Regions from separate parts of the Dactylosporangium sp. CA-152071 genome, predicted to be linked through region 1. Evidence: riboswitches for the same ligand, from Rfam matches in the RefSeq annotation. Region 1 holds a riboswitch; the other holds the start of a gene.

The links. Region 1 has a riboswitch for S-adenosylhomocysteine ahead of ahcY (adenosylhomocysteinase). Riboswitches for the same ligand answer to the same signal wherever they lie in the genome.
Region 2: it holds a riboswitch for S-adenosylhomocysteine, as region 1 does, so the genes downstream of both, metH (methionine synthase) here and ahcY (adenosylhomocysteinase) in region 1, are expected to answer to the same signal.

Annotation. Positions count from the first base shown of each region.
Region 1 is NZ_JBNJMZ010000002.1:356,481-366,456, forward strand. Features, by position in the region: gene ACQEVZ_RS41735 (NAD-dependent epimerase/dehydratase family protein) at 1-52, shown strand, start outside; gene ACQEVZ_RS41740 (hypothetical protein) at 74-613, opposite strand; gene ACQEVZ_RS41745 (hypothetical protein) at 610-1,077, opposite strand; gene ACQEVZ_RS41750 (DUF4231 domain-containing protein) at 1,074-1,508, opposite strand; gene ACQEVZ_RS41755 (hypothetical protein) at 1,732-2,151, shown strand; gene ahcY (adenosylhomocysteinase) at 2,145-3,605, opposite strand; S-adenosyl-L-homocysteine riboswitch at 3,626-3,710, opposite strand; gene ACQEVZ_RS41765 (hypothetical protein) at 3,732-4,502, opposite strand; gene ACQEVZ_RS41770 (SNF2-related protein) at 4,495-8,064, opposite strand; gene ACQEVZ_RS41775 (helix-turn-helix domain-containing protein) at 8,112-8,837, opposite strand; gene ACQEVZ_RS41780 (DUF4097 family beta strand repeat-containing protein) at 9,058-9,708, shown strand.
Region 2 is NZ_JBNJMZ010000001.1:8,286,066-8,296,041, forward strand. Features, by position in the region: gene ACQEVZ_RS37415 (glycine hydroxymethyltransferase) at 1-1,234, opposite strand, end outside; S-adenosyl-L-homocysteine riboswitch at 1,359-1,441, shown strand; gene metH (methionine synthase) at 1,463-5,152, shown strand; gene ACQEVZ_RS37425 (hypothetical protein) at 5,275-5,505, opposite strand; gene ACQEVZ_RS37430 (hypothetical protein) at 5,729-6,136, opposite strand; gene ACQEVZ_RS37435 (substrate-binding domain-containing protein) at 6,274-7,911, shown strand; gene ACQEVZ_RS37440 (alanine--tRNA ligase-related protein) at 7,913-9,052, opposite strand; gene ACQEVZ_RS37445 (hypothetical protein) at 9,284-9,976, opposite strand, start outside.

The DNA.
Region 1 (9,976 bases):
CCTCACCGAAGGCCTGCGCGACTTCGCCACCGCGCCGCTGCGCGCCCTCTGAGGGATCCTTCAGCGGGGTCCCTCAGAGGGCGGTCGGGTCGATGACCCGGACGTGCGGGTCGGTCACGTCGTAACCGAGGCGGGCCACCATGTCGGCGGTGCCGCCGGGTCCGTCGCCGTTGCGGCCGTCCCAGACCAGCAGCGCCCGCGGGCGGTCGTCGAGGCCCTTTACGAGGTCGACCATCCACTGGTTCGTCTGACTGAAGACGTCGGCGTCGCCGGTACTGTGCAGCACCCGGACCTCGCTGCCGCGCAGCACGCGCTCGAAGCGGGCGCTCCAGTCGGTGCCGGGCAGCGCCACCGACGACGGCTCGAACTCCGCGACCGGCATCGCCAGGCAGAGCGTCACGGCCGCGCCCCGGGAGAGCGCGGCCTCCGCGGCGATCAGGTCGGCGCCGCGGGCACCGCCGCACACGAGCACCGACCCGGGCCCGACCCGCCATTCGTCGAACGTCTCCGCCACCAGCCTCGCGACCTCGCCGGCGACCCGCTGCGGAAACCGTGGTGCCGGCCGGCCGGGCGCGTCGACGAGATGGCCGCTGGCCAGCACGACGGGCATCACCGCTCGACGCTGGGCGTGCCGTCGGCCTGCCTGACCACCAGCTGCCCCCAGTGTCCGTTCTCGGTCCGCAGGACCTCCTCGACCCGCAGCAGCGCGGCGCGGTCGTCCGGCGCGTCCCGCCAGGAATGACCGGCCGAGCGTACCCCCTTCAACGCGTCCTCATAGGACCGCCGCAGGCTGGAGAACCCCATCAGCGAGCTGTACCCGGCGACCGCACCGGCGAGCGCCGCGATCAGCGCCGCGACCAGGCCGCACACGCCGCGGGCCGTCGCCGACCCCGGCCCGCTGAACACCTGCGCGGTCGCGCCGACCACACCCGACAGCACCAGCAGACCGTTGCGGAGCCGGACGCCCTGCTTGTAGGCGTTGCGGAACTCGTCGCGACGCCCCTCCAGAAACCGTTGCTGCTGCTGTACGCGGTGCTGCTCGTACAGGTCGCGGAACTGCGACTCGCGGTCGGTCACGTCAGCTCCTCACCCTCGTCGATCGCGTCGACCGCGCGGACCAGCAGGCGCGCCCGATTGTCGCCCGTGTATGGCTCGACGCGGGCGAGATAGATGAAGTACAGCGCCCGCAGGCGCTCCGCCTTGACCCGCGCGAGCCGGTAGTCGGCGAGCGCGTGGTCGTCCACGACGAACTGCGACACCCCCGCCAGCGCGACCGCCAGCACCGCCAGGACCGCCGACGGCCAGCGCTGGTCCGACAGGACCGCCTGCAGCCCGCCGAGCCCGGTCAGCAGCGCGGAGCCGAGCAGCACGACGATGCCCTGCAGCCGGTAGCTGCGCTGGCCGCGCAGCGCCTCGAGGTCGTAGCGCTCGAACCGCTCCTCGACCGGGCGCAGCGCCTCGAAGTCCTCGGCGAGCGCCGGGTAACCGGCCTTCGCCGCCGGTGGCATGATCGGATCGGAAACGAGCCGCGATCCGCGTCGCGGGAACCGCCGGAAAAGGTCGCGCACGCCGCCTCCGTCACCATCGACATCGTCGGCATTGAATCTACGAAAGCGCCGCAACCGTTGACAACGGTCACATCGTCCACATGCCCGACCCGAACCGGCGACCCGTGCCGCGCGCGGGGTTTTCGGGGTTCCGGCGTACCGTGGACTCGAGGGGGTGAGACAGATGATCGTCACCCAGGAAGAGATGCGGGTCGGCGTGCCGGCGATGCGTGCCTATGAGCACCTGGTGCACCTCAGCGAACATCCGCGGTTCATGTCCGGGGTCCTCGCCGTGAGCCAGGCCGGCGACGACGCCGCGCACCTGGCGCTCGACATCGGCGGGCGGCGGGTCGAGATCGACGCGGTCCTCGGCGACATCGAGCCGGGGCGGTACGTGCGGTGGGACAGCGCTCAGCTCGTCGAGGCGTACTGGCTGGAGCCGCTCGGCGACGACGCCACCAACGTGGTGGCGGTCGCGCAGCTGGACGAGCGACTGGTGCACCCGCACGGCGCGCAGCCGGACGCGGAACTGCACGCCCGGCTGCGCATGGATCTGAAGGGCTTCAAGCGGTACTGCGAGGAGGCCGAGCTGACCCCTCAGTAGCGGTAGTGCTCCGGCTTGTACGGGCCGGCCACGTCGACGCCGATGTACTCGGCCTGCTCCTTGGTCAGCTCGGTCAGCCGGACGCCGAGCGCCTCGAGGTGCAGCGCGGCGACCTTCTCGTCGAGGTGCTTCGGCAGGCGGTACACCTGGCGCTCGTACGCGTCCGGCTTCGTGAACAGCTCGATCTGCGCGATCGTCTGGTTGGTGAAGCTGTTGGACATGACGAAGCTCGGGTGACCGGTGGCGTTGCCCAGGTTGAGCAGCCGGCCCTCGGACAGCACGATGATCGCGTGCCCATCGGGGAACGTCCACTCGTGCACCTGCGGCTTGATCTCGTTCTTCACGATGCCCGGGACCTTCGCCAGCCCGGCCATGTCGATCTCGTTGTCGAAGTGCCCGACGTTGCCGACGATCGCGTTGTGCTTCATGGCGGCCAGGTCGGCGGCCATGATGATGTCCTTGTTGCCGGTGGTGGTGATGAACAGGTCCGCGGTCGCGACGACGTCCTCGAGGCGGACCACGGGCAGCCCGTGCATGGCGGCCTGCAGCGCGCAGATCGGGTCGATCTCGGTGACGACGACCCGGGCGCCCATGCCGCGCAGCGCCTCGGCGGCGCCCTTGCCGACGTCGCCGTAGCCGCAGACGACGGCGAGCTTCCCGGCCAGCATCACGTCCGTGGCGCGGTTGATGCCGTCCAGCAGCGAGTGGCGGATGCCGTACGTGTTGTCGAACTTCGACTTGGTGACCGAGTCGTTGACGTTGATCGCGGGGAACAGCAGCTCACCGCTCTCGGCGAGCTTGTAGAGCCGCTTGACGCCGTTGGTGGTCTCCTCGGTGACGCCGCGGATGCCGGCGGCCAGCTTCGTGAAGCGCCGGTTGTCCTTCGCGAGGCTGTCGGCGAGGGTACCGAGTACGAGCGCGAACTCCTCCGAATCGGCGGACGTCGGCTGCGGCACCCGGCCCGCGGCCTCGAACTCGACGCCCTTGTGCACCAGCAGCGTGGCGTCGCCGCCGTCGTCGACGATCATGTTCGGGCCGAGGCCGTCGCCGAAGTCGAACAGCTGGTCGGTGCACCACCAGTACTCGGCGAGCGTCTCGCCCTTCCACGCGAACACCGGCGTGCCGGTCGGTGCGTCGACCGTCCCGTGCGGGCCGACGACGACCGCGGCCGCCGCCTCGTCCTGGGTGGAGAAGATGTTGCAGGACACCCAGCGGACCTCGGCGCCGAGCGCGACGAGGGTCTCGATCAGCACCGCCGTCTGCACGGTCATGTGCAACGAGCCGGCGATCCGCGCGCCGCGCAACGGCTGCGCGTCGGCGAACTCGCGGCGCGTCGCCATCAGGCCCGGCATCTCGTGCTCGGCGAGGCGGATCTGGGTCCGGCCGGCGGCCGCGAGGGAGAGATCGGCAACGGCGAACTCGATCCCGTTGCGCGTCTGCAGATACTTGTGCATAGCCTAAGGTCACCTCCCGGTGACAGGAGGCGCCCTTGGGTCAAGGGTAGTCAACGGCCGAGCGTGGCGAACCCGTGCGGGTCCGTCGCAGCGCCTCTCGGCCGTGACCGCGGCGTCGCCTTGTGCTCAGCCGCGATTGGGTTCGACGGTACCGCCTCCGTCGTTTTCCCCGCAACCGAGTGTGCGGTAGACGTCACGGAGCAGGTCGGTCACCTCGAACCGGCCGACGGTGAGTCTCAGCTGGTCGAGCTGGTCGAGGATGGCGTCGGGTCTCGCTATCGCGCCGGGCAGGGGTTCGTTTCTTGTGGTGACCCTGGGGCCGGCGGTCCAGAAGCTCCTGGCCGCCTGGGGCTCCGGGTCTGTGGGCGCCACGTGCCTGGTCTCGGACACGCGGTGGCTGCGCAGCTCCTCGAGCAGCTCGTCGCGACCCTTGCCGCGCCAGGCCAGGATGGTGAACGGGTCGTTGTCGAACTCCTCCGCCAGCACGTAGCAGGCGGCGGTCAGGTGCCGGCACGGCTTCTGCCAGCCGGGGCAGTCGCAGTCCATGACCAGCTCGGCGAGGCTCTGCGGGAACAGGGACAGCCCATAGCTCTGCAGCAGCTGGTCCAGGTCCTCCGGCAGGTGCCCGGCGAGCAGCTTCGCCGCGTACCGCGCCTCCTTGGACAGTGCCCGCTCGATGCGGGCCCAGTCGGCGGCGGAGAACGCCTTCGCGGCGATGCGCGACCGGTACGTCTCACCGTCCTCGTCGAGGATCAGCGCCGTCACGATGCTGCTGGAGATGGTGAGCGACCGGACGTTGCCGGCGCGGGCGTAGCGGCGGCCGACGGAAAATGTCGTGCCCATGCGCAAGGATTCGAGCATGGCGATGAACTGGTGGGACCACCTCGTCTCACTCATCCGTCGCCTCCGGGCGCAGGGTCATCAGGTCCAGGAGGTCGTCGGTGGACAGGCCCGTGAGCCAGCCCTCGCCGCTGCCGACGGCGACCCCGGCGAGGGTCCGCTTCTCCGCCATGATGGTGTCGACCCGCTCCTCGACGGTGCCGACGCAGACGAAGGTGTGCACCTGCACGTCGCGGCGCTGCCCGATGCGGAAGGCGCGGTCCGTGGCCTGCTGCTCGGTCGCCGGGTTCCACCACCTGTCGACGTGCACGACGTGGTTGGCGGCGGTCAGGTTGAGCCCGGTCCCGCCCGCCTTCAGCGACAGCAGCAGCACCCCCGGCCCCGTCCCGGTCTGGAACCGCTCGACCATCGCGTCCCGGGCGCCCTTCGCGGTGCCCCCGTGCAGGAACTCGACACCGGTCCCGAGCCGCCCCGCCAGGTAGGGCGCCAGCAGGTGGCCGAACTTGGCGAACTGTGTGAAGACCAGCGCCCGGTCCCCGGCGTCGAGGGCCGTGGCGAGGATCTCCTCGAGGCGCGCCAGCTTCCCCGACCGTCCCGCCAGCGGCGTGCCGTCGCCCATCAGGTGCGCCGGGTGGTTGCACACCTGCTTGAGCTTCGTCATCGCCGACAGCACCAGGCCCTTGCGCCGCTCACCGGACCGCCCCTCGCGCAGCTTCACGAAGAGCTCGTTGACGACCGCCTTGTAGAGCGTCGCCTGTTCGAGGGTCAGGTTGCACCACTGGCGGCGTTCGAGCTTGTCCGGCAGGTCCGCGATGACCGCCCGGTCGGTCTTCACCCGGCGCAGCAGGAAGGGGCGCGTGACCCGGCGCAGGCGGGCGGCCGCGTCGGCGTCGGCGTAGCGCTCGACCGGCACCGAGTAGCGGGCCCGGAAGATGGCCGCCGGCCCGAGGATGCCCGGGTTCAGGAAGTCCGCGATCGACCACAGCTCCGTCAGCCGGTTCTCCACCGGGGTGCCGGTCAGCGCGACCCGGTGCCGCGCCGGGATCCGCCGCACCGCCCGCGCCGCGGCGCTGGTGCTGTTCTTCACGTGCTGCGCCTCGTCGAGCACGATCCGGTCCCAGTCCCGCGCCGCCAGCCGGTCCACGTCCCGGGTCGCGACCTGGTAGGTGGTGAGGACCAGGTCGGCGTCGAGCTCGTCCGCCGCCCGTTCCGTGCCGTGGTGGACGGCGACCCGCAGGCCCGGCGTGAAACGCCCGATCTCGCGCCGCCAGTTGCCGAGCACCGACAGCGGGCACACGATCAGCGTCGGCGGCCGGGCGCCGCGCTCGCGCAGCAGCGCCTCCAGCGCCAGGACCTGCACGGTCTTGCCGAGGCCCATGTCGTCGGCGAGCAGCGCCCCGACGCCGAGCCCGTCGAGGAAGGCCAGCCACGACAGGCCCTTGCGCTGGTAGGGCCGCAGCGTCGTGGCGAGGGACGCGGGCGGCTCCAGCAGCTCCAGGCGCTCCACGGCCCGGCCCGTCAGCAGGTCCGCGAGCCATCCCGTGCCGTCGACGCCCGTGACCGGCAGGGGCAGGTCGCCCTCGGGGATGAGCCTGACGAGCCGCATCGCCTCACCGGCCGACATGTGCCCCTGCCCGCCCCGGGCGAGGAAGGCGAGGCCGGCGCGGAGCTTCTCCCGGTCGAGGTGCACCCAGCGGCCGCGCAGCCGCACCAGCGGCACCTTCGCCCGCGCGAGCGCCCGCAGGTCCGCCTCGCTGAGGAACTCGTCACCGATCGCGAGCCCCCACCGGTAGCGCACGATCGCGGCCCGGTTCGCCGTCGTGTCCCGCAGCACCGGGGCCGCGGGCTGCGCCGAGTGCGTCGTCAGTGTCAGCCCCAGATCCTGCCGCCGCTGCCACTGCGCGGGCAGCAGCACCCCGAAGCCCGCGTCGTGCAGGATCCCCGCGTGCCGCAGGAAGCCGTAGGCGCCGATCGTGTCCAGCCGCAGCTGCTCGGGGCGCGCCTGGTGCAGCGCCTCGTCGAGCTCGGGCCAGAGCCGGCTCGCCCTGCCGAGGTCCGCCAGCAGCACGTCCTGCGGATAGTCGACCCACCGGAAGAGCGGCGACGCCCCGCTGCGCCAGACGTCCTTGGCCGGCACGAGCAGCCCGGGCTCCGCGACCGGCTGCAACATGAACTCCACCAGCCACCCCGACACGTCCCGCCCGTCGTCGACCCGCACCCCCGCCTCACCGGCCGCCGCCCCGACGGCGTCGTCCTCCTCGTCCTCGTCGAACTCCTCGACAAACGTCAACCGGAAGCACAACCGCACCGCCGCCGGCCGCCCACTCTCCGCCCACCGCCGGATCTCGTCCCGCACCCGCCGCACGTCCGTGCTCTCCCGCACGGCCCGCCCCACCAAACCACCCACGCCACCCACACCGTCGCCGCTCAGCCCGCCGCTGCTGCTCGGCTCGCTGCTGCTCGGCACGCCCCTGTTTGCGGTGCTGCCGTTGCTCAGCCCACCGCCGTTGCTCGGCTCGTCGTCGCCGCTGCCGTTCGGTGTGCTGTCGACGTTCAGTGCGTCGCTGTCGCTCACCGTGTCGCTGTAGCCCGGTGCGCTGCCGCTGTTCGGTGCGCTGTCGTTGCTCGGCGGGCGGCTGTGGCTTGACGTGTTGCCGCTCTCGGTGCTCGGCGGGCTGGAGGCGTTCAGTGCGCCGATGGTGGTTGGCGGGTGGCTGTTGCTCGGTGCGTCGCCGCTGTTCGGTTCGCTGCTGGTGCTTGGCGTGGTGCCGCCACTTGGTGTGCCGTTGTTGTTCGGCGGGCGACTGCCGTTCGGGGGCAGGTGTTCGTGGAGGGTGGGGTCGGCGTTCGGTGTGCGGTTGCTCAGCGTGCCGCCGGTCGGTGCGGGGCTGCTGTGCGGGGTTGGGCGTTCGCGGAGGGTGGGGTCGGGGGAGGTGAGGGCGGCTAGCCAGGCGCGGACGGTGCTGTCCTGGCGGACCGCGGCGTCGGTGACGATGGGGCGGTTGGTGAGGGCGGCGCGGACGAGGGCGTCGACCTGGTGGTCGAGCGCGGCGCGGGCGGCCTCGTCGGGGGTCCAGTCGGCGGCGGCGAAGGCGGCGCCCGGCAGGGAGCGGCACAGGGACTCGAACGTGATGGCGTCGTCGGCCCACAGGACGGGGCGCCAGCGGGCCTCGATCGGGTGGTCGAGGAGGTCGGGGAGGACGCGGCCCCGGTGCACCAGGTCGGCGGCGAACGTGACGAGGTCCGTCAGCGCGCCGATCGACGGGGCCGCCACGATGGCGGAGTCGGGGGCGTCGTCGGCGGTGAGGGCGGCTTCGAGGTCGGTGCCGGGTGGGGCGTACACGATCGGGACGGTCCACAGCATCGTGCCGGTGGTGTCCGGGTCGCGGTCGGTGGCGGCCGGTGGGGTGAGGGTGGGGGAGGGCAGCGGGCGGGCGCCGGTGGTCGGCAGGACCAGGTCGGCGGTGGCGACGTCGCCGGGGAGCGGGGGCAGGACCGCGAACGGGTGGGGGACCGCCCGCCTGGGGCGGCGGCGCAGGCCTGAGGCCGGGCCTGGGGTGGTCTCGGCCCAGTAGGCGAGCCGGCCGCCGGCCGTGATGACCCCGTGCACGACGTTCACTCCGAGACCCTACTCCGGACGCCCGCCGCGGCTCGACCGGCGCGGCGTCAGTGCGTGTCCGGCTTCGTGTGGAGGATCTCGCGGACCTGTTCGGCGGCGCGGAGGATGCTCTCGCTGATGAAGTCGCTGAAGCGGGCGATGTTCTCGAGGCGGACGGCGGCGGGGCTGCCCTGGCCGAGGACGGCGACGCCCTGGCGGGCGGTGGCGGCCACCTGGCCGATGCCGTGGGCGCTGGCGATCGTCGACTGGTACCAGACGTCGTCGTCGACGAAGTAGCGCTCGCGGCGGCGGTCGTCGCGTTCGCGGCGGATGAGGCCCTGCTGCTCGAGGAACGCGATGGCCTTGGACACCGACGCCGGGCTGATCTGCAGGTGCTGGACGAGCTGCGCGGCGGTGAGGCTGCCGGCGTCGGCGATGAAGAGGCAGGTCAGCACCCGGGCCACCATCTTCGGCAGGCCCTGCTGCATCAGCAGGGTGGTGAAGGTCTCCTCGTATTCGCGGACCGCGCCGTCGTCGCGTCCGTTGCCCTGGGCGAGGGCCCGCGGTCCGGCGGATGGTGCCTGCCGGCGGCGGCGGCGGTGGGCGCGGCGTTCGGTGGCGCGGTGGGCGAGGTCGGCGCGGTACGCGGTGGGGCCGCCGTTGCGCATCACCTCACGCGTGATGGTCGACGTGGGGCGGTCGAGGCGCCGGGCGATCTCCGCGTAGGCGAGGCTGTCGGCGAGCCCGCCGGCGATCTGCTGCCGCTCCTGCTGTGTGAGCCTGCCTCCCGGCACCGCCGTCTCCCTTCGTGCGATACGTCCAGCGTAGCGTTCGCCGACAGTCCAATGCAACGCAACGAGTGCAACGCATTGCGTTAGCCGTACACCCAATGCAACGAATTCAGTGCGTTGAACTGCGAAAATGTGGGACGGACGCAACGAAGACGTTGCTCGAAGTGCGAACGCAAAGTAGCGTTTCTGGTGTTGGAAAGAACAACGACACGAGGAGAACGCCATGCAGCAGTTCGACAGCCCCGCCGCCGTCACCGCCGTCCTGGAGGTCCCCGCCGGCCGGATCCAGGTCATCGCGGCCGACCGGGCCGACACCACCGTCGAGGTGCTTCCCGCCGACGCGGGCAAGCGGCGCGACGTGCAGTCGGCCGAGCAGACCCAGGTGGAGTTCGGCGACGGTGTCCTGCGGGTCAAGGCCCCCGCCGGCAGCTCGGCCGGGTCGGTCGAGGTGACGGTGCGGGTCCCCGCCGGCTCGCGGGTCGAGGTGAAGGCCGCCGCCACCGAGTTCCGGGGTGTCGGCCGGCTCGGCGACGTCGCCGCCGAAGGCCTGTACCGCGCGGTGAAGCTCGACGAGGCGGCGAGCGCGCGCCTGTCCGCCCACGACGGCGACGTCACGGTCGGGCGGCTCACCGGGCCGGCCGAGATCAGCACCATGCGGGGCGACATCAACGTCGCCGAGGCCGTGCGCGGCGCGGTCGTCCTGCGCACCCAGATGGGCGACGTGACCGTCCGCGCCGCCGCCGGCGTCGACGCCTCCCTGGACGCCGGCACGGGCCACGGCCGGGTGCACAACGCGCTCAAGAACGCCGGCACCCCCGAGCTGACCATCCACGCCACCACCGCCCACGGCGACATCGACGCCCGCAGCCTCTGAACGACGAAAACGACGAAAGACGCCCGCAGCCCCTGAACCCCGCACACACCCGAGGGAGACGCCATGAACGGCACGATGAACAGCGCGACCTGGACCGGCATGATCCCGGTCGACGACACCGCCCTCGCCGCCACCGAAGAAGGACTTCCGGGCCGTCGCCGACGCGGCGCGGGACGTCGCGGGGCTCTAGGGTGGCGGCGTGGCAGGACGCATCGAGCTGAGTCGGTTCAACCGGCTGTGGGCGGCCGCCGCCGCGGGCAACCTCGGC
Region 2 (9,976 bases), on a different contig from region 1:
CGGAGGTGTACCAGGCGCCGTTGGGGTCCTGCGGGATCGCGTTGCGGTTGGTGACGATGCCGGCGTCCAGCAGTGCCGCCTCCGCCTGGCGGCCGGTGAGGCCGGTCGGCGCGCCACTCCCCTCAGCATCATCGCGCTGTGCGACGTCGATGAGCACCAGGTGGTTCTCGGTGCCGCCGGTGACGAGGCGGACGCCGCGGCGCTGCAGGCCCTCGGCGAGCGCGGCGGCGTTGTCGACGACGCGCTGCGCGTAGTCGCGGAACGACTGGGTGCGGGCCTCGGCGAGCGCGACGGCCTTGGCGGCCATGACGTGCGGCAGCGGGCCGCCGAGCACCATCGGGCAGCCGCGGTCGACCTGGTCGGCGAGCTCCGCCTGGCAGAGGACCATGCCGCCGCGCGGGCCGCGCAGCGTCTTGTGGGTCGTGGTGGTGACGATGTGGGCGTGCGGCACCGGGTCGAAGTCGCCGGTGAACACCTTGCCGGCGACGAGCCCGGCGAAGTGCGCCATGTCGACCATGAGGGTGGCGCCGACCTCGTCCGCGATCTCGCGGAGCTTCGCGAAGTTCACCTTCCGGGGGTACGCCGAATAGCCACCGACGATGATCATCGGCCGGAACTCGCGGGCGGTCTCCCGCAGCGCGTCGTAGTCCAGCAGGCCCGTCTCCGGGTTGGTGCCGTAGCTGCGCTGGTGGAACATCTTGCCGGAGATGTTGGGCCGGAAGCCGTGGGTCAGGTGCCCGCCGGCGTCCAGGGACATGCCGAGCATCCGCTGGTCGCCGAAGTCGTGCCGCAGCTGCGCCCAGTCACTCTCGGTGAGGTCGTTGACCTGGCGGACGGACTTCTCGCGCAGGAACGGCGCCTCGACCTTCTGCGCCAGGACCGCCCAGAAGGCGACGAGATTCGCGTCGATCCCAGAATGTGGTTGGACATAGGCGTGTGACGCGCCGAACAGTTCCCGGGCGTGCTCCGCGGCGATCGACTCGACGGTGTCGACCTGCTGGCATCCGGCGTAGAAGCGGCGGCCGACAGTGCCTTCGGCGTACTTGTCGCTGAGCCAGTTGCCCATCGCGAGGAGCGTCGCGGGTGAGGCGTAGTTCTCACTGGCGATGAGCTTGAGCGACTCGCGCTGGGCGGTCAGCTCGCCGGCGATGGCGTCCGCGATCCGCGGCTCGACGGCCCGCACCACGTCAAGGGCGGCGTTGACCGCGATCGATTCCGAACTTTGCGCGCTCATGACGGGACTCCTGATCAGGTCGGGATCGTCAGCCACATCGGGACGGTCGATGCGGCCAGGTCCAAGCTCAATCCAAGCTCGACTGCGTGACGGCGAACCACGGTAACAGGCTAGAATCTGGGATCGGGGCGAGAGGCGCTGCAACGGATCATCGACGATCCGCCACGCTCGACCTGGAATCACTGTCTGCAAGGGCGCCTTCCGTCTGACCCACGGAAGGTGGATCCCATGGCGATCGCAGATCTGCGCAAGCTCCTCGACGAGCGGGTGGTCGTGCTCGACGGCGCATGGGGCACCATGCTGCAGGCCGCCGGCCTCACTCCCGCCGACTACCGTGCGGACCTGATCGCCCCGGACCACCCGAAGGACGTCACGGGCGACCCGGACCTGCTGATCCTGACCCGCCCCGACGTGATCCTCGACGTCCACCGGCAATACCTGGCCGCCGGCGCCGACATCACCACCACCAACACCTTCACCGCCACCAGCATCGCCCAGGCCGACTACGGCCTGGAGTCGCTGGTCCGCGAGATGAACGTGCAGGGCGCCCGGCTGGCGCGCCAGGCGGCGGACGAGTTCTCCACGCCGGACCGGCCGCGGTTCGTCGCCGGGTCGGTCGGCCCGCTGAACGTCACGCTGTCGCTGTCGCCGAAGGTCGAGGACCCGTCCTACCGGGCAGTGACGTTCGACACGGTCCGCGCCACGTACGCGGAGCAGATCAGCGCGCTCGCCGAGGGCGGCGTGGACCTGCTGCTCATCGAGACCATCTTCGACACGCTCAACGTGAAGGCGGCCGTCGCCGCGGCCCGCGACGTCGCGCCGCACCTGCCGCTGTGGATCTCGGTCACGATCGTCGACCTGAGCGGCCGGACGCTGTCCGGGCAGACCGTCGAGGCGTTCTGGCGCTCCGTCGAGCACGCCGACCCGCTCATCGTCGGCGTCAACTGCTCGCTCGGCGCGACGGAGATGCGCCCGCACGTCGCCGACCTGGCCCGCTTCGCCGGCACGTATGTCGCGGCGCACCCCAACGCGGGCCTGCCCAACGCGTTCGGCGGTTATGATCAGACCCCCGCCGAGACCGGGAGCCTGCTCGCCGGCTTCGTGTCCGACAAGCTGGTCAACGTCGTCGGCGGCTGCTGCGGTACGTCACCCGCCCACATCGGAAAGATCGCCGAGGCGGTCCGGGGGATGGCGCCGCGGCACGTCCCGAAGCTCGCCCCGGCGACCCGGTTCAGCGGCCTGGAGCCGTTCGAGATCGGTCCCGACACCGGCTTCGTCATGATCGGCGAGCGGACCAACGTCACCGGTTCGAAGCGCTTCCGCCGGCTCATCGAGTCCGACGACCACCAGGGCGCGGTCGACGTCGCCCTTGAGCAGGTCCGCGGCGGCGCCAACCTCCTCGACGTCAACATGGACGCCGACCTGCTCGACAGCGAGCAGGCGATGACCACGTTCCTGAACCTCATCGCCACCGAGCCCGAGGTCGCCCGCATCCCGATCATGATCGACAGCTCGCGCTGGAGCGTGCTCGAGGCCGGCCTGAAGTGCGTGCAGGGCAAGGGCGTCGTCAACTCGATCAGCCTCAAGGAGGGCGAGGAGCCGTTCCTGGAGCAGGCGCGGATCATCCGCTCCTACGGCGCCGGCGTGGTCGTCATGGCGTTCGACGAGCTCGGCCAGGCCGACACCACCGAGCGCAAGGTCGAGATCTGCGGCCGGGCGTACGACCTGCTGGTGAACAAGGCCGGCTTCGCGCCCGAGGACATCATCTTCGACCCGAACGTGCTCGCCGTCGCCACCGGCATCGCCGAGCACAACGGCTACGCGAAGGCCTTCATCGACGCCCTGCCGCTGATCAAGCAGCGCTGCCCCGGCGTCCGTACCAGCGGCGGCATCTCGAACCTGTCGTTCTCCTTCCGCGGCAACGACGTCGTGCGCGAGGCGATGCACTCCGCGTTTCTGCTGCACGCCGTCCGGGCCGGCCTCGACATGGGCATCGTCAACGCCGGCCAGCTCGCCGTCTACGCCGACATCCCCGCCGACCTGCTCGAGCTCGTCGAGGACGTCCTGTTCGACCGGCGCGAGGACGCCACCGACCGGCTCGTCACGTTCGCCGGCACGGTCAGCGGCCCCGGCACCTCCCGGGTCGTCGACCTGTCGTGGCGCGAGGCCCCGGTCAACGAGCGGCTGTCGCACGCGCTCGTGCACGGCATCGTCGACTTCATCGAGGAGGACACCGAGGAGGCGCGCCTCGCCGCCAACCGTCCCCTGGAGGTCATCGAGGGCCCGCTGATGGACGGCATGAAGGTCGTCGGCGACCTCTTCGGCAGCGGCAAGATGTTCCTGCCGCAGGTGGTGAAGAGCGCCCGCGTGATGAAGCGCTCCGTCGCCTACCTCGAGCCGTTCATGGAGGCCGAGAAGGAGGCCGCCCGCGCCGCGGCGCTCGCCGCGGGCGCCACCGAGAGTGCCGCCGAGGGTGCCGCTGCCCGTCCTCAGAGCCGCAGCGGCCAGGGCAAGGTCGTCATGGCGACCGTCAAGGGCGACGTCCACGACATCGGCAAGAACATCGTCGGCGTCGTCCTCGGCTGCAACAACTACGAGGTCATCGACCTCGGCGTCATGGTCCCGGCGGCGAAGATCCTGGACACCGCGGTCGCCGAGGGCGCCGACGCGATCGGCCTGTCCGGCCTCATCACGCCGTCGCTGGACGAGATGGTCGCCGTCGCCGCCGAGATGCAGCGCCGCGGCCTGAAGCTGCCCCTGCTCATCGGCGGCGCCACCACGTCGCGCCAGCACACGGCGGTGCGGGTCGCTCCGGCGTACGACGGCAACACCGTCCACGTGCAGGACGCCTCGCGGGTGGTCGGGGTCGTCGCCGGCCTGCTGGACGCGGACCGGGTCGAGCAGCTCACCGCCGACAACCGCGAGGAGCAGGAGCGCCTGCGCCGCCAGCACGCCGAGCGCCGCCACACCGCGCTGCTCACCCTCGCGCAGGCCCGGGCCAACGCCTCGGACGTGTCGTTCGACGCCATCCCCACGCCGGACTTCACGGGTGTACGGGTCGTCGAGCCGCCCCTGCAGGTCCTCCGCGAGATGATCGACTGGCAGTTCTTCTTCCTCGCGTGGGAGCTGAAGGGCAAGTACCCCGCGATCCTCGACCAGCCCGTCGCCGCCGAGCTCTTCGCCGAGGGCAACACCCTGCTCGACGAGATCATCGCCAACGGCACCCTCTCCGCCCGTGGCGCCTACGGCTTCTGGCCCGCCGCTTCCGTGGGCGACGACATCGTCCTGGACAACGGCGTGAAGTTCCCGATGCTGCGCCAGCAGACGGAGAAGCCCGACGGCCGCGAGAACCGCTGCCTCGCCGACTACATCGCCCCTGCTTCCTCCGGCTCCTCCGGCGACGCGTTCCCCGACCACCTGGGCGGCTTCGCCGTCGCCATCCACGGCGCCGAGGAGCTCGCCGCCCGGTACGAGGCCGACAACGACGACTACCGCGCCATCCTGGTGAAGGCCCTGGCCGACCGCCTCGCCGAGGCCTTCGCCGAGTGGATCCACCTGGAGGCCCGCCGCGCCTGGTTCGAGCCCGACGCCCAGCCCGCCCTGGAGGACCTGCACGCCGAGCGCTTCCGCGGCATCCGCCCCGCCCTCGGCTACCCCGCCAGCCCCGACCACTCCCTCAAGCAGGCCCTGTTCGACCTCCTCGAGGCCGGCAAGCTGGGCCTGGCCCTCACCGAGTCCTTCGCCATGACCCCGGCCGCCGCGGTCAGCGGCCTGATCTTCGCCCACCCCGACTCCCGCTACTTCACCGTGGGCCGGGTCAACCGCGACCAGATCGAGGACTACGCCACCCGCCGCGGCCTCCCCGTCGAGGAAGTCGAGCGCTGGCTCCGCCCCAACCTCGCCTACGACCCCTCCTGACCCACCCGGTGCAGGGCCGCCTTCCCCGGCGGCCCTGCCACCACCTGAGCCGGCCTGCCGGCTGGACCGTGACGTCCACATCGGGGAGCGGACACCCTGGCGTGGCCGCCGGGCGCGGCGCCTCAGTGTGCGACGACCTCGGCGTTCAAGCGCTGGACGAGTGCCCTGGCCTCCTCCTCGCGCCCTGACGGCACCAGGAGGTCCGCCAGCTGGTGCTCCTGCATGACGCCGTCGCCGCTGCTGACGGTCGTCGTGAACACCACCCGCATCGGCCGGCCTGCCACCAGCGTGACCTCGGTCAACGGGCCGGTCGGGGCGAAGGCCGTGCAGCCAGCAATTCGCCGGCCGAGCACGACCGCACCGCTCGCCGGTCCAGGCGGATTACGTGAGCCCGGACAGCCACGCGATCAGCATGACCCCCAGGGTGCCGAGCACGAACCAGACGAGCGCCGTCCACAACGCCGAGCCAAGGCTCGGAGGTCGTCGCGCATGTCTGGCCATCGCGCCATCATCCCCCATCGGCCACGCGACAGACGGCCCCTGCTCAACGGGGAGCCGGGGCGAAGCGCTGAACAGCTACAGCAGACCGCTGCTCGCGATCGTGTTCGCCCGCTGTCGTCTGACGCGCAGTTCGATGACCCCGATCACGGCCAGACAACTGATCCACGCAACGCAAACAGAGCCGAGGTGGAGGAGCCAGGTCGGCTGCGGCTCCAGGGGCCAGGCCAGATCAACGACGCCCCAGACAACGCCGGCGGCGGCGACCAGCCCAGCCAACCGGACCAGCCTGACCCGGAACCGCATCACCGGGCCGGGGGTCTCACTGACGGTCCAGAACGCACCGACCCACGCCCCCGCGGCGGCTGCGTTCGCGGCCGGAGGCCACACCGCATCGAGGAGCAGCGACACGGAGGCGGCGGCAACGACAACCCATGTCATTCGCATCACGGCCGATTTCCATGCGAACTGCTGAGCCATCCCCATGCCGACACGATAATTCGCCGTCCACCGTGCCCACCTTCCGCCAAGCGGGCGGTGGGTCACCGGGAGTTCGGGTGCTGCATGTCCGGCGGACGTGTGGGGGTGACCGGTTCCTCGACGGGCGGGTGCAGCGTCCGGGCATGAAGATCCGGGGTCTGGTCATGCTCGCCGTCGTGGCCGGTGCGGTTGCCTGGCCGGGGGGAGCGCGGGCCGAGGTGGGTGCGCCGGTCTTCGGGGCCGGGTCGAACTGGGCCCAGCCGGCGGTCAGGACGTGGATCCTGCAGGCGGCGCCGCGCGCCGGTTACGCCGACGTGGGCAGCACCACCGGGCGGCAGCAGTTCGCCGCCGGGGCCGTCGACTTCGCGGTGTCGGAGACGCCGTACGGGTTCGACGGGGTGGACCAGCCGCCGGCGCGGCCGTTCGCGTACGTGCCGGTGGCGGGCGGCGGGCTCGCGTTCGTGTACAACCTGACCGTCGACGGCCGGCGGGTCACGGACCTGCGGCTGTCCAGCGGGACGATCACCGGGATCTTCACCGGTGACATCACGCGGTGGGACGACCCGCGGGTCACGGCCGAGAACCCCGCGATCAGGCTGCCGGCGCGGGCGATCAGGCCCGTGGTGCGCGAGGACAGGGCGGGCACCACGGCCGCGTTCACGGGGTGGATGAGCGAGCGGCACCCGGACCGGTGGGACGCCTACTGCCAGGCGCACGGGCGGCCGTCGCCCTGCGGGGCCACGTTGACGTTCCCGGTCGGCGGGCAGGTGGCCCGGGTCGGGTCGACCGGCGTCGCCGGGACGGTGGTGCAGCCGGGCGGCGACGGCATGATCGGCTATGTGGAGCACTCGTACGCGCGGGCGAACAGGCTGCCCGTCGCGAAGGTGCGCAACCAGGCCGGGTACTACATCGCGCCGACCGCGAGTGCTGTCGGGGTGGCGCTGTCCGGGGCCGGGCAGGACCGGCGGGCGTACCCGGTGTCGTCCTACGCGTCGCTGATCGTGCCGACGACGACCGAGGCCGGCTTCACCGTGGAGCGCGGCCTCACGTTGAGCGAGTTCGGTCGGTACGCGCTGTGCCGCGGGCAGCGCGACGTCGAGTTCCTCGGCTTCGCGCCGCTGCCGGTGAACCTGGTGCGGCCGGGGCTTGAGCAGCTGCAGCGGATCCCCGGGGCGATCACCCGCGCCGACCCGCTCGCGGGCTGCGCGAACCCGACGTTCGCCGCCGACGGCACCGACACGTTGCTGGCGACGGCCCCGCAGCCGCCGGAGTGCGACAACCAGGCCAGCGGCACACAGTGCGTGACCGCGAGCCCGGCCGCGCCGCACGCGCAGACGGTCGACGCCGACGTCGCGACCGGCGTGTTCTCCCTCGCGGTCGAGGACGATGTCGCGGTGCTCACCGGCGGCAGCGTCGGCGGCGAGGCGATCGGCGGGCTGCCGGCCGTCACGGTCACGGACCTGCGCGGCACCAACCCGGGCTGGAACGTGACCGCGCAGGTCGAGGACTTCGTGCACAGCGCACGGCCGGACGCGACCATCCCCGGCGCGCAGCTGGGGTGGGACCCCGCCGCGGAAGACGGAGGCGGCTCCGGTCACGCCGCGGCAGGCGTACGGGTGGTGCCCGGCTCCGGCGGGCTGGCCGGCGGGGCCACCCTGTGCGCGGCGCCGGCGGGCGGCAGCGCGGGCACGTTCCACTGCTTCGCCACCCTGATCCTCGCCGTCCCCGACAGCACGCTGCCGGGGACCTACGCCGCGACGCTGACCCTGACGCTCGCCTGAACTACGCCGCCGTGAGGACCTCCTCGACGAGGTCGCGGGGGATGCCGTGGGTGTCGTGCAGGTAGTGGAAGTCGTCGTCGGTGAGGGGGCCGCGGAGCAGGAGCCGCTGGACGAGGGGGCGGCCGCGACGCAGGAGCGCCTGGAAGCGCCGTTCCTCGTACACCAGGACGTCATGAACATAGAGAGGATCGACCCGCAGGGAGAACTGGGACACGGTCTCGCCGAGGGGCTCGACGGGCAGGTCGCCGAGGGTGCGGGAGGGGTCGTCGCGCCAGAGCTCGGTGAGGGTGCGACGGATGAGGCGGCGCAGGACGTAGCCGCGGCCGGTGTTGGAGGGGTGGACGCCGTCGCCGATCACGACCGCGGACGAGCGCAGGTGGTCGCAGACGAGCCGGGACGGGGTCCACAGGGACGACACCGTGCGGGTCCACGGCTCGAAGACGTCGGTGTCGAAGACCGACGAGCGGCCCTGCAGGACCATGGACATGCGCTCCAGGCCCATGCCGGTGTCGACGCCGGGTTGCTCGAGCGGGCTCAGGCTGCCGTCGGGGTGGCGGCGGTGGCGCATCATGACGTGGTTCCACACCTCGACCCAGTTGTCGTCGGTGGATGGTGTACCGGTGGGCGGGCCGTCGCCGGTCCACACGAAGATCTCGGAGTCGGGGCCGCACGGGCCGGTCGGACCGTTGGACCACCAGTTCTCGTCGCCGAGTTGTTCCGCCGGTACGCCCAGCTGGCGCCACGTGTCCAGCGAGCGCGGGTCTTCTTCGTACACCGTGACGTGCAGCCGCTCGACCGGCAGCTGGAACCCGTCGCGGAGCAGCTCGAAACCCCAGCGCAGGCTCTGGTCGCCGCCGTAGTCGCCCAGCGACCAGGACCCCAGCATCTGGAACACCGTGAGATGCGTGTCGTCGCCGACCTCGTCGAGGTCCGTGGTGCGCAGGCATCGCTGCACACCGGTGAGGCGGCGGCCGAGCGGATGCGGTTTCCCCTCGATGTACGGCGTGAGCGGGTGCATGCCCGCGCTCGTGAACAGGACCGGGTCGTCCTGCGGCGGGATGAGCGTCGCGTCGCCGAGGAGCTCGTGGCCGCGCTCGCGGTAGAAGTCGAGGAACGTGCTGACGATCTGGCGGGTGTCCATGGGTGGGCCCTTCGGGGAATGGACCGGAGGACGGGACCCGGCAGCGCATACAGAAACAGCCGGCGAACCGTTTCCGGTCGCCGGCTGAACTGGAGGAAAGATCAGGCAGCAGCGTCCGGCGAGCGGTGAGCTCGCGCGGCCGCGGCAACGAAACGCCTGATACGCATGCGGAGAGTGTACCTCAGCGGCCGTTCCTCGGATCGCTCCTCAGATCGCTCCTCAGGTCGCTCCTCAGAAGCGGGACGAGTACTCGACGGTGAAGCCGCTGTTGACGGCGGCGCCGGCGTTGTTGAAGCAGCTGACGCGGATGCCGAGCGCGCCGGCGCCGGGGGTCCACGGCGAGTGCAGGCCGCAGAAGTCCGGCGTGGTGCCGAACGCGGTGACCTGGACGTTGCCGGGCGGGGCGGCGATCGAGGCGAACGTGACGGTCCAGATCGGGGGACCGCCGGCCAGGGTGCCACCGCCGCCGGCGGAGTTGAAGTTCGTCAGGGGCGGGCCAAGCGGCGGGGTGTTCCAGAGGTAGCCGAACCGGTAGGGCGGGGAGGCGCCGCCGTACAGGGCGCGCTGGTAGGTCCATGTGAGCGTGAAGCGGGTGTTGGTCGGCACGCCGGCGGAGCTGAAGCAGTAGACGCGGAAGAACTGGCCGTTGGCGGAGGACTGCCAGCTGGCGACCTTGCACCTGGCGCCGGCGGCCGGGTTGACGGCGGTGGCCTGGACGTTGCCGGCCTGCGGGCCGGCGGTGCCGAGGCCGGTCAGCGCGACCGAGTAGAGGCCGGGGCCGGCGTTGGTGACGGTGTTGGCGGCACCGGTCGAGTTGTACTGGGTGATGATCCCGCCGGCGCTGTTCGCGTCCACGTAGCCGAAGCGGGAGGCGGCGAAGACGCCGGAGCTGCGGGCGAACTGCACGGAGAAGCCGGGCTGCGA